Regions from separate parts of the Clostridium sp. Marseille-Q7071 genome, predicted to be linked through region 2. Evidence: predicted binding sites of a transcription regulator. Region 2 holds the regulator's gene; the other holds the start of a gene.
The links. Region 2 encodes Rex, which represses fermentation and respiration genes when NADH is low (regulators of the CRP and FNR family bind a similar motif). Its sites were predicted from a motif close to ATTGTTAANNNNTTAACAAT; they were not measured.
Positions count from the first base shown of each region.

Region 1 (7,225 bases), on a different contig from region 2:
GTTACCTATACCTTTTATTACTCCTGGTGCAAGATTGGGGCTTTCAAACATTATTACTGTAATAGCACTATATACCTTAAGTTATAAAGAAGCTTTTACAGTATTAGTAGTTAGAATCTTGCTTTCAGTAATGTTTGGAGGAAGCATATCAAGATTGCTATATAGTTTAGGTGGCGCATTCTTTAGCTTTGCATCAATGGTAATTGCAATTAAAGTATTTAAAAATAAACTTAGTATTATTGGAGTTAGCGCCACTGGAGCAATTTTTCATAATGTGGGACAACTACTTGTGGCATCATATATAGTAGAAACTTTAGGGGTTATGTTGTACTTACCTATAATGACAATTGCAGGTATAGGTACGGGGATTTTTGTAGGACTAACCTGTAACTTTGCATTAAATCATTTATATAAGGTTAATAATAAAAATAATTTAGGATTTATAACAAAAGATAGATTATAGTAAAATTTAAAATAATGGAGAATTAACAGTGGATAATCGACAATTGTGGATGAAATTAGTTTTAGCCGAACTAATTTCTTTAATTGTTTTTTTATTAGCAATGCAATTGCTAATTTTTATCATAAAAAGTTACTGTGTAACTTCAAAATAAATTAATTAAAAACTTCTCCCTTAAAGGAGAAGTATCTACAATTGTCAATTGTCCATTGTCAATTTTCAATTGCATAAGGGGTGATAACATGAAGATAGATGAAAAAATACTTAATAGTATATTTAATAGTTTAGAAGAATGTATTGTTGTTGTAGATTTAAATGGCAAAATTATAATGATGAGCAATGTATATAAAAAATTTTTAGAGTGTGATAACCCTGAAGGAAAACATGTTACAGATGTAATACCTAATACTAAACTACATATAGTAGCTGAAACAGGTGAAAAAGAAGTTGGAGAAATTCAAGAAGTTAATGGACATAAAATGATTTCCATGAGAGCACCACTTATTAATGAAGGAAAAGTTATTGGCGCTATAGGAAAAGTTATGTTTAAAGATTTAAGTAATTTTAAGATATTAAGCAGTAAAATTTCTAATTTAGAAAAAGAATTAGAATACTATAAGAATGAATTTAATGAAGAAAAAAAAGCTAAACATACCTTTAATAATTTAATAGGAAAAAGTGTTAAGTTTACTAATGCTATTAATTTAGCTAAAAAAGTAGCTAAGGGAGACTCTAGTGTACTTATTACAGGAGAAAGTGGTACAGGAAAAGAATTAGTAGCTCAAGCCATACATAATGGAAGTAAGAGATGCTTCAAGCCCTTTATAAAAATTAATTGTGCAGCAATTCCAACAGAGCTTTTTGAATCTGAGATGTTTGGATATGAAGAAGGAGCTTTTACTGGAGCAAGAAAAAGTGGGAAAAAAGGTCTATTTGAATATGCAAATGGAGGTACTATTTTACTTGATGAAATAGGAGATATGCCTTTGAATATGCAAGTAAAGCTTCTAAGAGTGCTCCAAGAGAGAGAATTAGTTAGAGTAGGTGGGAATGAAGTAAAAAAAATAGATGTCAGAGTTATAGCTTCTACTAATAAGTCACTTTTAGAGTTAATAGAACAAGGCAAGTTTAGAGAAGATTTATATTATAGATTAAATGTTATGCATATAAATCTTCCACCACTAAGAGAAAGGCCTGAGGATATTGAGCCGTTGTGTGAAAGACTTAGTATAGATCTTTGTAATAGATATGGAATTTATTCAGAAGGTGTGTCAAAGGAAGCGTTAGAATACTTAAAAGCTTATAATTGGCCTGGTAATGTAAGGCAGCTTGAAAATGTTTTAGAAAGAGCTATAAATTTATTAGACACAGAACTTTTTATACTTCCAAAACATCTTCCAGAGAAAATACTAAAATGCAAAAGTAAAAATTATGCATTGAATGAAGGGGGGGCATTAAAGGATATAGTAGAAGAAGTTGAAAAGGATATTATTATAGAAACTTTAGATAAAACTGATGGAAATAAAAATAAGGCTGCTGAGATGTTAGGATTAAGTAGAACAGGATTATATAAAAAACTTAAAAGATATAATTTAGAAAGTTTATAAGTGTTAACAAAAGTATACATGTAAACTAAGTTTACATGTATACTTTTGTTTTTACAAATTTCCTTTAATTTTGATATTTAAACTTTAAAAGGAAAAACAATGGGTAAAATATGAAATAAAAAACCACCAAACCGTTGAAAGTACTTATAGTGATAATGTTAACAAAGATGTCAGTATATTAACAAAATTGTTAATTTAAACACAAAACATTTGAGTGTAAACTTAGTTTACACTTGCTTTTTTTTGAGATTTGGAGCAATATAGGTATTGTGCCTGTTTAAAGAGAATATAAAAGTTGGCACAGTTTTTGCTTGTATATATTTATGCGAAAATGATTAATTAATTAAAATTTATCATAAATATGTGAAGTTTATTGGAGGATGAATAGTATGAGAGAAGTAGTAATAGTAAGTGCTGTAAGAACACCAGTAGGAGCATTTGGAGGAAGTTTATCTAAATTTTCAGCAGTAGAATTAGGAACAATTGCTGCAAAAGAAGCTATCAAAAGAGCAGGTATAAAACCAGAAATAATAGAAGAAGCTATTATAGGTAATGTTTTAACTGCAGGACTTGGACAAAATCCAGCTCGTCAAGTGGCATTAAAAGCAGGATTATGTGAAGAGTCAAGTGCAATAACTATCAATAAAGTTTGTGGTTCAGGACTTAGAGCAGTAAGCATGGCAGCTCAAATGATAAAAGCTGGAGATGCAGATGTAATTCTTGCTGGAGGAACAGAAAGTATGAGTAATGCACCATATGTTCTTCCAAACAACAGATGGGGTCAAAGAATGGGAAATGGAAACGTTGTAGATACTATGATCAACGATGGTTTATGGGATGCTTTCAATGATTACCATATGGGAATTACAGCAGAAAATATAGCAGAGAGATGGAACTTAACAAGAGAAATGCAAGATGAGTTTGCATTAAACAGTCAATTAAAAGCAGAAGAAGCAATAAAAATGGGAAGATTTAAAGATGAAATAGTTCCAATAGAGATTCCTCAAAGAAAAGGAGAACCTATTATATTTGATACAGATGAATTCCCAAAAGCTAATATGACAATAGAGAAATTAGCTAAATTAAAACCTGCATTCAAAAAAGATGGAACAGTAACAGCAGGAAATGCTTCAGGAATAAATGATGGTGCAGCTATGATTATAGTTATGTCTAAAGAAAAAGCCGATGAATTAGGAATAAAACCATTAGCTACAATAAAATCATATGCTTCTTCAGGATTAGATCCACAAATAATGGGATATGGACCAGTTCCAGCTACAAGAAAAGCATTATCAAAAGCTAATTTATCAGTGGAAGACATAGATTTAGTAGAAGCAAATGAAGCTTTCGCAGCTCAATCTTTAGCAGTAGTTAAAGACTTAAACCTAGATACAAGTAAAGTAAATGTAAATGGTGGAGCGATAGCAATTGGACATCCAGTAGGAGCTTCAGGTGCTAGAATACTAACAACATTAATACATGAAATGATAAAAAGAGATGCAAAAACTGGTTTAGCTACATTATGTATAGGTGGCGGACAAGGTACTGCATTAGTAATTGAAAGACAATAAAAAATAGATAACCCTATCACACTATAAATTATGAAAATGTTACGTTTAAATGAAAGAGTCAGTATATAACTGGCTCTTTTTTCTATACATATATTTGCTATTAATAAATGACTTAAATTTATAATTTTAAGGAATACTTATAGATGTAGCACTTTTAGGTTCAATCTATGCATTTATATAATTGTGTTATCAAATCATTTCAATTCATTATTAGTATAAAATTGATAATTGACGATGGAAAATGGACAATTATAGTGAATTCTCGGCAGAGTATGAGAATTTTTCAATTGATTTATTTCTTATAAGTTATTGTTTTGTTTTCATATAATAGTAAAAATAAAAGATTTTCATTAGAAAATAGTTAATTGAGTAGAGTGTCTTACGTTTTTCATATAGAAGATATAATTAAGATAAGTTTTATTGTATATATATTTATGCTGTATAGTTATAATAATATTGATTTTAAAATAATATATGTAGATATTTTATAAAATTTAATCGGAGGAGGTGACATTATGTGTGGTAGATTTTTTTTGGATGTTAATAATAGAGAGATTTTAGATTATTACAACATAAAAGATGAAAGAGAAGGGGGAGGAGAAAAATTTCCTTCTCATAAAGCTATAGTGGTTAAAGAAGATGAAACCACCTATATGAAATGGGGATTTCCTCTAAATAATAAATTAGTTATAAATGCTAGAGGAGAAACAGTATTTGAAAAAAGGTTCTTTAAAAAGGCAATAAAATCTCAGCGATGTTTAATACCAGCTTGTCATTTTTATGAGTGGAAAGATAAGATGAAATATAAGATAAAGATAAACGATGAAAAGTTTTTTTCAATGGCTGGTATTTATAATAAAGTTATAGATAAGAATGGGGAAGAACATTATGCTTTTGTAATTTTAACAGCAGGGGCTAATAGAGAGATGAGTGAATTACATCATAGAATGCCGGTTATTTTGGATAAAAAAGAAGAAAAGATATATTTAGATAGTCATACACCTGAGGAGATAATAGAAAGTATGTTAAATTCATTAGAAGATGATAAATTATTAATAATAGAAGATAAAGGAATAGAACAGCTGAGTTTATTTTAATAAAAAATTAAAACGTCATATTATATAATTTTAACTATAGATTAAATACCTATAGTCTTAAGATTACAAAAATGTAAGATGTAAATATAGGTTTGTAAGGCAAATAAATTTTTAAAATTCTTAGTTACTATTATAATTAATACTGTAATATGAAAACATCAAGTACCTTTAAGATGTTGAATTTTAATGAAAGCTTTGAAAGTTAGGAGGATAATGAGATGGAAAAGATTAGTTTGATATTGAATAGAATATCTGCTGGAACTACAATTGTTTTTGGAGGACTTTACATCATAGAAAGTTTAAGTCATAGCACTTCTGGTATGATGTACCCTGCGGTTTTTCCGTTAGCTATGGGTTCTATTATTCTTTTTACATCGACTTTATTATTTAATATTAATCAATTTAAAAAACAAAATTGAATAGTGTTATTTCAAAGCTAATAAATCATATTGACCTCTTAAATAAATTCATAATAAAGTTATCTATGAAAAACCACGGCGCCCCCTTGCTGTGGTTTTTTATATTGAAATTAAAGTTGAATTTTTATATTTACTCTTTATTTTAAATGATTTTAATATAGAAATAATGACCTTATTATTGTTTCAAAAGCCATTATTTATATGGTAATATTAAAGCAATAAGATCATTATAATTTTATAAATATTTATATTTAGGAGGAGTAGATGGAAAATAAATTTTTAAAATGGCTTTTATTTGGAGCAATTGTAGTAGGAATTTTAGTAATAGGATATTTTGTATTTATGACAATTACAGATTATAAACCAGAGAAGATTTTAGAAATTAAAATAGAAAATAATAAAGAAGAACAAGCTAAATTAAATTCTCAAATGACTGTTATGACTTATAATATAGGATATTGTGGAATGGATAAAGATGTAGACTTTTTTATGGATGGAGGAAAGGAGTCCCGTTCACTTAGTAAGGAAAAGACTATAGAAAATTTGAAAGAAAGTTTTAAAATAATAGAAAAAGAAGATCCAACTTTTATTTTTTTACAGGAAGTGGACAAGAAAGCTACAAGAAGTTATAAGATAGACCAATATAATTATTTTGCAAATAATTTAAATGGATATTCATCTAGTTTTGCAATTAATTATAAAGTGCCATGGGTGCCTGTGCCTATTAAAAAGCCTCATGGAAATGTATTAGCAGGATTGGCGAATTTTTCAAAACTAGCTGTGGATAAAAGTACAAGGTATGATCTGCCAGGAAAAGAGTCATGGCCGAGACAGTTAGCAGATCTTGATCGCTGTATTTTAATTAATAGAATACCGGTTGAGAATAGAAAAGAATTAATTTTAATAAATCTTCATTTATCAGCCTATGATAAGGGTGGTAAAATAAGAAAACAACAACTTGATTTTCTATCCTCATTTTTACAAGAGGAATATAAAAAAGGTAACTATATAATTGCAGGTGGGGATTTTAATCATCAAATTCCAGGGAGCGAAGTTTCTATTTTTAAGACTACAGAAGAATGGCCGGAATGGCTTCAATCTATCCCAAAGGATTTTCAACCAGAAGGATTTAGATGGAGTTTTGATGAAGAAAATCCAACAGCTAGAGCGGTGGCAAAGCCTTATAAAAAAGGAGAAACTTTTACAACTATAATAGATGGATTTTTGATTTCTGATAATGTTGAAGATATATCCACTAAAGCAAAAAACTTAGATTTTACTTATTCGGATCATAATCCAGTAATATTAAACTTTAAATTAAAATAAGTTAATATTTTTAAGGACTACTATTAAATTAAATATTTTTAGTAGTCTTTTTTAAAAAAGAAAAATTATAAAACCATAGAATTAAAATTTTTAATTAAATTTTTAGGAGGAAATTCCAGTATTGAGATCGAACACTTAAAAATTCATAAGTTATTTCTATAATAATATATAAAGTGAGGATGAAAATATGAATAATCTTATATCAGCTTTTCCTTTGTATAATTTCTTAAAATACTGTAATGCTAGCTCTCTTGAAAAAGTCAATTTTTTTGTTGATTGTGGTGTTGGTGAAATTACCCCGCCTCTTTCTTTATTTTATGAGTTTGGATATAAAACTTACGGTATTGAAATATGTGAAGAACAATTAGAAAAAGCTAATTTATTTTGTGGTAAAAATAATATAAATTTAAACATTACCAAGGGAGATATGAAAGAAATTCCCTTTGGTGATGAAATTTTTAGCTTCTTATTTTCTTATAATACCTCTGTTCATATGAAGAAAAAAGATTTTTTATTTGCTTTAAAAGAGTTTTATAGAGTATTAAAACCTGAAGGATTGTGTTATATAAATTTTTTAAGTGAAGAATGTGATTCCTATGGAAAAGGTAATCAAATTAGCGAAGGGGAGTTCATACAAATTGAAGATAATGAAGAAGTATTTTACTGCCATTATAAAGAGGATGAGATTGAGCGATACTTTAATGGATTTGAAATTCTCTATAAAGAAAAACGAGCAGTTCAAAGA
Region 1 covers NZ_CBCOPR010000001.1:3,690,443-3,697,667, reverse strand. The annotation lists gene ACWPW7_RS17570 (Gx transporter family protein) at 1-463, shown strand, start outside; gene ACWPW7_RS17565 (sigma-54 interaction domain-containing protein) at 703-2,067, shown strand; gene ACWPW7_RS17560 (acetyl-CoA C-acetyltransferase) at 2,457-3,638, shown strand; gene ACWPW7_RS17555 (SOS response-associated peptidase) at 4,154-4,735, shown strand; gene ACWPW7_RS17550 (hypothetical protein) at 4,954-5,154, shown strand; gene ACWPW7_RS17545 (endonuclease/exonuclease/phosphatase family protein) at 5,419-6,480, shown strand; gene ACWPW7_RS17540 (class I SAM-dependent methyltransferase) at 6,668-7,225, shown strand, end outside.
Region 1: a site for Rex is predicted at 2,254-2,273, ahead of ACWPW7_RS17560 (acetyl-CoA C-acetyltransferase). Genes of this name have one in related genera too.

Region 2 (7,225 bases):
TTATCCTCAATGGATTTTATATGATTTTTCTTTTCTCTTTCTAATTTTTCCTGTTCTTTTTTCTTCTTTTTATCAAGTTTCATTTGGGTTTTAGTAATACCATCATATTCTTCTTCTATTTCAAATCTTAGGGGATTTTTCTTTTTGTCAACATAGTAGGAGTAGTTTCCTAAATATTCTTTAATTCCATCTTCCCTAAGTTCAAAAATTTTATTTATAACTTTATTTAAGAAATATCTATCGTGAGATATAACTAAAACTGTACCATCATAGCTAAGTATTGCATCCTCTAAAGCTTCTCTTGAAACTATATCTAAATGGTTAGTAGGCTCATCTAGAAGTAAGAAATTGCACTTGGAAAGCATTAGTTTTAAAAGGTTAATTCTACACTTTTCACCACCACTTAAGGTTTTAATTTTTTTAAATACGTCATCACCTGTAAATAAGAATGCTGCCAATGCATTTCTTATCTCTGTAGTGGTCATCTTAGGAAAGTCATCCCATACTTCATCTAAAATAGTTTTATCTTCATTTAAATTGGATTGCTCTTGGTCGTAATAACCAAGATGAACATTCTTACCTAAAACTTTAATACCACTATCTGAAGGTACTTTATCCATAATTATTTTAAATAATGTAGTTTTACCTCTACCATTTTCACCTATAATTGCAATTTTAGATTCCCTCTTAATATCCATATTAACATTAGTGAAAAGCGTTTTTTCTCCAAAAGACTTACTTAGATCTTCTACGTATAGAACATCATTACCACTTTTGATTTCTGTGTCAAATTCGATTCTAGAAGCCTTTTTTTCTTTAATAGGGGCATCTATCCTATCCATCTTGTCTAATGCCTTCTGACGGCTTTCGGCAGCTCTTATGCTTTTTTCTCTATTAAAGGATTTATATTTAGCTATTATATCTTCTTGTCGTTTAATCTCTGCCTGTTGTAGAGAAAATGCCTTTAATGCTATTTCATAATTTTTCTTTTTTAAATCTATAAAAGTAGTATAATTACCGTTATAAATTTCAACTATTCCACCGATAAGTTCTAAAGTTTTAGTGGTTACAGCATCTAGGAAAAATCTATCGTGTGAAATTATTACAATGCTTCCCTTATAGGATTTTAAATATTCTTCAAGCCATTCAATAGCATCTAGATCTAAATGGTTAGTTGGCTCATCTAAAAGCAGTATATCAGGCTTTGTAAGTAGTAGTTTACAAAGAGCTACTCTAGTTTTTTGTCCACCACTTAAAATATTAATACATTTATCAAAATCTTCTTCATTAAAACCTAGCCCTTTTAGAACTCTACTAATTTCCCCTTTGTAGGTATAACCACCATTATTAGTATAAAGTTCCGTTAGTGTAGTATAATCCTTTATTATTTTGTTATGATACTCTTCTTTAGAGATATCATAAGGTTCATTCATCTTCTCTTCTAAAATTTTTAGTTTTTTTTCCATATTTAATAAATTCTCAAAAACCATTAAAAGCTCATCATATATGGTATTATCTGATTCTAAAGCAAGGCTTTGAGATAAATAGCCTACCTTTTTACTTTTATCTATAAAGAGCTCTCCGCCATCATATTCCATTTGTGAGGTTAATATTTTAAAAAGAGTAGATTTACCTGCACCATTAGCACCTATAAGACCTACCTTTTCTCCATCATTAATATTGAAACTTATATTTTTTAAAATCACATCTATTCCAAAGCTTTTATGTATATTATTACAGCTTAAAACTATCATAATTTTCACCATCCTCGCTATATTATTGTACTATGAATAATTATCAAATGCCAACTTAATCAATGGAGAATTGAGAATGGACAATTGACAATTGAGGTGGAAATTATTTTTAGATAAAATAATTTCTTTAAATAAATTTTTTGACTAGCAATTTTATATTGATAGTTTTTTATCCTACTGCACCTCAAGGGTCTATGTAGAAAGTAGTTATAAATTTAGATTTTGTCATTATTTTAATTTTGTTTAAAATTCATAATTTTATTATAGACCCCAGGGGTGGAAGTTAATACTGAGAAATAACTATAATTGTGAATTTTATATTGTGAATTCTGAGTTACCTAAAATAAGAATTCCCATAAATTGACCATTGTCAATAGGGAAATTTTAATTATATAATATATAGTGCTGTTATATAATATATAGTATTGTTATATAATATATAGTGATGTTATAAAATATATAATATTGTCATATGAGTATTAAATAATTGTTTCTTTATACGATAATTATCAATATATTAAAAAATATTTCATAAAACTTAAAAAATATATGACGATAAAATGAATAATTTATATATAATTTACATAATTTATTTTTAAAATACATATAAACAAATTACAATTAATATGGTAAAATAATAACAAAGTGTAGAATGGACAGGGTATACAACAAATTATTAGCTTAGGCGCACATGCTAAAGGTGATATTTAACTTTGCAATATATATAAACTAAATAGGAGTTGATTACAGTGGAAAGGAAAAAAAATATATCAATGGCAGTTATAAAAAGAATGCCAAAATACTATAGATACTTAAAAGAACTAGCTAATAATGATGTGGATAGAATTTCTTCTAAAGAATTAAGTGAAAAAATAGGCTTTACTGCGTCGCAAATAAGACAGGACCTAAATTGCTTTGGTGACTTCGGTCAACAAGGATATGGATATAATGTTAAAGAGCTTTTATCACAAATAGGATTAATCTTAGGTCTAGATAAACAATATAATACAATAATTGTTGGAGCAGGTAATATAGGTCAAGCGATTGCTAATTACACCTATTTTCAAAAGATGTCTTTTGATCTAAAAGCAATATTTGATATAAATCCAAAACTTATTGGATTAAAGATAAGAGATGTAGCAATAGAAGATATAGATGATTTACAAAGTTATATAAAAGAACATGCAATAGATATAGCTATAATTTGTGTGCCTAAGGATAGAGCACAAGGAGTGTGCGATATAATAACTACTAGTGGCATAAAAGGTATATGGAACTTTGCGCCAATAGATTTAAAGGTACCTGATGATGTAATAGTAGAAAACGTTCATCTAAGTGAAAGTTTAATGACTTTAAGCTACTTATTAAATGAACATGATGAAGAATAATTTTAATTGATAATTGTGGAGTCTTCTTAGAAAAATAAGAAATTAAAGTAATATTTATAAAATATTGTGGAAATTAATTCTGAGGGATTAATTTCATCCACAATTTTTCATTTATGGGGTAATTTTTATAAATTATCTAACTTTAGTTATTATGATTAATTAACAATCTAGAATAGAGTTAAATATATAAGTAACAATTAAAATACATATAAAATATAGATGTTTTGACATAAATATACAAAATTTTAATTTTGAATTTATATAAATCTTTAATAAAATTTGAATATGAACTTAATAACCGTTATGATTTTTAATATTTAGAAAAATTTCATGATTTATGTTGAAAAAGTTTGCAAGACATAATATAATAGTGATTGAGGCGTTTAGTGCTTCAATCATTTTGTTTTAATTTGTTAGAATATTAACAAATTATGCAAGAAACAAAAAGAAATAATTCATGGGGAGATGGAGTTATGGATTTTAAAAACATTATCCTTGAAAAAGAGGGTAACATTGCTTTTATTAAGCTTAACAGACCGAAAGCTTTAAATGCTTTAAATTCAGAAACTTTAAAAGAATTAGATAATGCTATTGAATTAATTGAAAATGACGCTGAAATCTATGCTGTTGTGTTAACAGGAGAAGGAAAAGCTTTCGTTGCAGGAGCAGATATTTCTGAAATGAAAGGATTAAATTCACTTGAGGGAAGACAGTTTGGAATATTAGGAAATAAAGTTTTTAGAAGAATAGAAACTTTAGAAAAACCAATTATAGCTGCTGTTAACGGATTTGCATTAGGTGGAGGTTGTGAGCTTTCTATGGCCGCAGATATAAGAATAGCTTCATCAAAAGCTAAATTTGGACAACCAGAGGTTGGATTAGGAATAACTCCTGGATTTGGAGGGACTCAAAGACTAGCTAGACTTGTGGGAGAGGGCAAAGCTAAGGAATTGATTTTCACAGGAGACCTAATTAATGCAGAGGAAGCTTTAAGAATTGGATTAGTAAATAAAATTGTTGAGCCAGAACAGTTACTTGAAGAAGCAACTAATATGGCTAAAAAGATTGCAAGCAATGCTCCAATAGCAGTTAAGCTTTGCAAAGATGCTATAAATAAAGGTATGCAAATGGACATAGATAACGCTCTTATGTATGAAGCTCAAGTATTTGGACTTTGTTTTAGTACAGAGGATCAAAAGGAAGGTATGGGAGCTTTCATAGAAAAAAGAGACAAAGCCTTTAAAAATAAATAGAAATAAAATCCGTTGATATTTATAAATTATAGGAGGAATGGGAAATGAATTTTTCTTTAACTAAGGAACAAGAATTTGTAAAACAAATGGTAAGGGAATTCGCTGAAAATGAAGTGAAGCCTATTGCCGCTGAAATAGATGTAACTGAAAGATTTCCAATGGAAAATGTAGAAAAAATGGCTAGATACCATATGATGGGAATCCCTTTTTCTACTGAATTCGGTGGAGCAGGTGGAGATAGCATATCTTATGCTATAACAGTAGAAGAATTATCAAGAGTTTGCGGAACTACAGGAGTTATAGTTTCAGCTCATACTTCATTATGTGCTGCTCCAATAGATGCTTTTGGAACTCCAGCTCAAAAAGAAAAGTACTTAGTGCCATTAGCTAAAGGAGAAAAAATCGGTGCGTTTGGTTTAACTGAGCCTAATGCAGGAACAGATGCTTCTGGACAACAAACAACAGCTTACTTAGATGGAGATAACTATATATTAAATGGTTCAAAAATATTCATCACTAACGGTGGAGTTGCTGATACTTTTGTAGTATTTGCTATGACTGATAAATCTAAAGGAACAAGAGGAATATCAGCATTTATAGTTGAAAAAGATTTCCCAGGATTCTCAATAGGTAAAGTTGAGGAAAAACTAGGAATAAGAGCTTCTTCAACAACTGAACTTGTATTTGAAAACTGTATAGTTCCAAAAGAGAACTTACTAGGAAAAGAAGGAAAAGGCTTTGGTATAGCAATGAAAACTCTTGATGGAGGAAGAATTGGTATAGCTGCTCAAGCATTAGGAATAGCTCAAGGTGCTTTAGATGAAGCTGTTGCCTATATGAAAGAAAGAAAACAATTTGGAAAACCACTTGCAGCATTCCAAGGATTACAATGGATGGTTGCTGATATGGAAGTTAAAGTTGAAGCTGCTAGACTATTAGTTTATAAAGCTGCTTACAGAAAAGACAATAAATTACCATATACAGTAGACGCTGCGAGAGCTAAATTATTTGCATCAGAAGTAGCTATGGAAGTTACTACTAAAGCTGTTCAAATATTTGGTGGATATGGTTACACTAAAGAGTATCCAGTTGAAAGAATGATGAGAGATGCTAAGATAACTGAAATTTATGAAGGAACTTCTGAAGTTCAAAGAATGGTTATCGCAGGAAACATCTTAAAGTAGGAGGGGAATTACGATGAAAATAGTTGTTTGTATGAAACAAGTTCCAGATACAACAGAAGTTAAAATAGATCCAAAGACAGGAACTCTTATAAGAGACGGTGTTCCTTCAATAATAAACCCAGATGATAAAAATGCTCTAGAAGAGGCAATAAGATTAAAAGATGAGAAAGGTGCTCACGTTACAGTAGTAACAATGGGACCACCACAAGCTCAAAAAGCACTAGAAGAAGCATTAGCTATGGGTGCTGATGAAGCTATATTAGTTACAGATAGAGCTTTCGCAGGAGCAGATACACTAGCTACTTCTCATGCATTAGCTGCTACAATAAAACAATTAGATTACGATATAATCTTCGCAGGAAGACAAGCTATAGATGGAGATACAGCTCAAGTTGGACCAGAAATTGCTGAGCACTTAAACTTACCACAAATAACTTACGTTGAAGAAGTTGAAGTAGAAGCTGATGGATTAAAAGTTAGAAGAGCTTGGGAAGATGGATATGAATATATAAAAGTTCAAACTCCAGTTCTATTAACTGCAATAGAAACTTTAAATGAGCCAAGATACATGAACGTTAAAAACATATTTGCATTAAAAGATAAAGAAGTAAAAGTTTGGACTGTTAAAGACATAGATGTAGATGTAGCCCTTCTTGGATTAAAAGGTTCACCTACAAAGGTTAAGAGATCTTGGGCTAAAGAAGCTAAAGGACAAGGTGAAGTTATAAATGTATCACCAAAAGAAGCAGCTTCAATTGCACTAGCTAAACTAAAAGAAAATCACTTTATTTAGTAGGTAGGAGGGAATTACAATGAATATAGCAGATTACAAAGGTGTTTGGGTCTTTGCTGAGCAAAGAGACGGAGAATTACAAAAGGTTTCACTAGAACTTTTAGGAAAAGGTAGAGAAATTGCTGATAAATTAGGAGTAGAGCTTACAGCATTACTTATTGGACATAACGTAGAAGGAATGTCTAAAGAATTAGCAGCATTCGGAGCTGATAAAGTATTATTAGCTGATAGAGAAGAATTAGCACATTATTCAACTGATGGATATGCTAAAGTTATAGCGGATCTTGCTAATGCTCATAAGCCAGAAATAATATTTATAGGAGCAACTTACATTGGAAGAGATTTAGGACCAAGAGTTGCAGCTAAACTTTCAACAGGATTAACTGCTGACTGTACAGCACTTGATATAGATCCAGAAAACAATAACTTAATGATGACAAGACCAGCTTTCGGTGGGAACTTAATGGCTACAATCGTTTGTGGAGATCATAGACCACAAATGTCAACTGTAAGACCAGGAGTTTTCGAGAAACTTGCAAAAGACGATTCAAAAGCTGCTGTTGTTGAAAAAGCTAACTTTGAATTAACTGCTTCAGACATCAGAACTAAAGTTCTAGAAGTTAAGAAAATAGTTAAAGAAGTTGAAGATATAATTGAAGCTGATATCATAGTATCAGGTGGTAGAGGAGTAGGTTCAAAAGAAAACTTCGCTATGTTAAAAGAACTTGCAGAAGCACTAGGTGGATCAGTTGCTGGTTCAAGAGCTGCTGTTGATAACGGCTGGGTAGATAAAGCAGTTCAAGTAGGTCAAACAGGAAAAACTGTAAGACCAACAGTATATGTTGCTTGTGGT
Region 2 covers NZ_CBCOPR010000002.1:2,062-9,286, reverse strand. The annotation lists gene abc-f (ribosomal protection-like ABC-F family protein) at 1-1,754, opposite strand, end outside; gene ACWPW7_RS22845 (redox-sensing transcriptional repressor Rex) at 2,504-3,142, shown strand; gene ACWPW7_RS22840 (short-chain-enoyl-CoA hydratase) at 3,616-4,395, shown strand; gene ACWPW7_RS22835 (acyl-CoA dehydrogenase) at 4,440-5,579, shown strand; gene ACWPW7_RS22830 (electron transfer flavoprotein subunit beta/FixA family protein) at 5,593-6,372, shown strand; gene ACWPW7_RS22825 (electron transfer flavoprotein subunit alpha/FixB family protein) at 6,392-7,225, shown strand, end outside.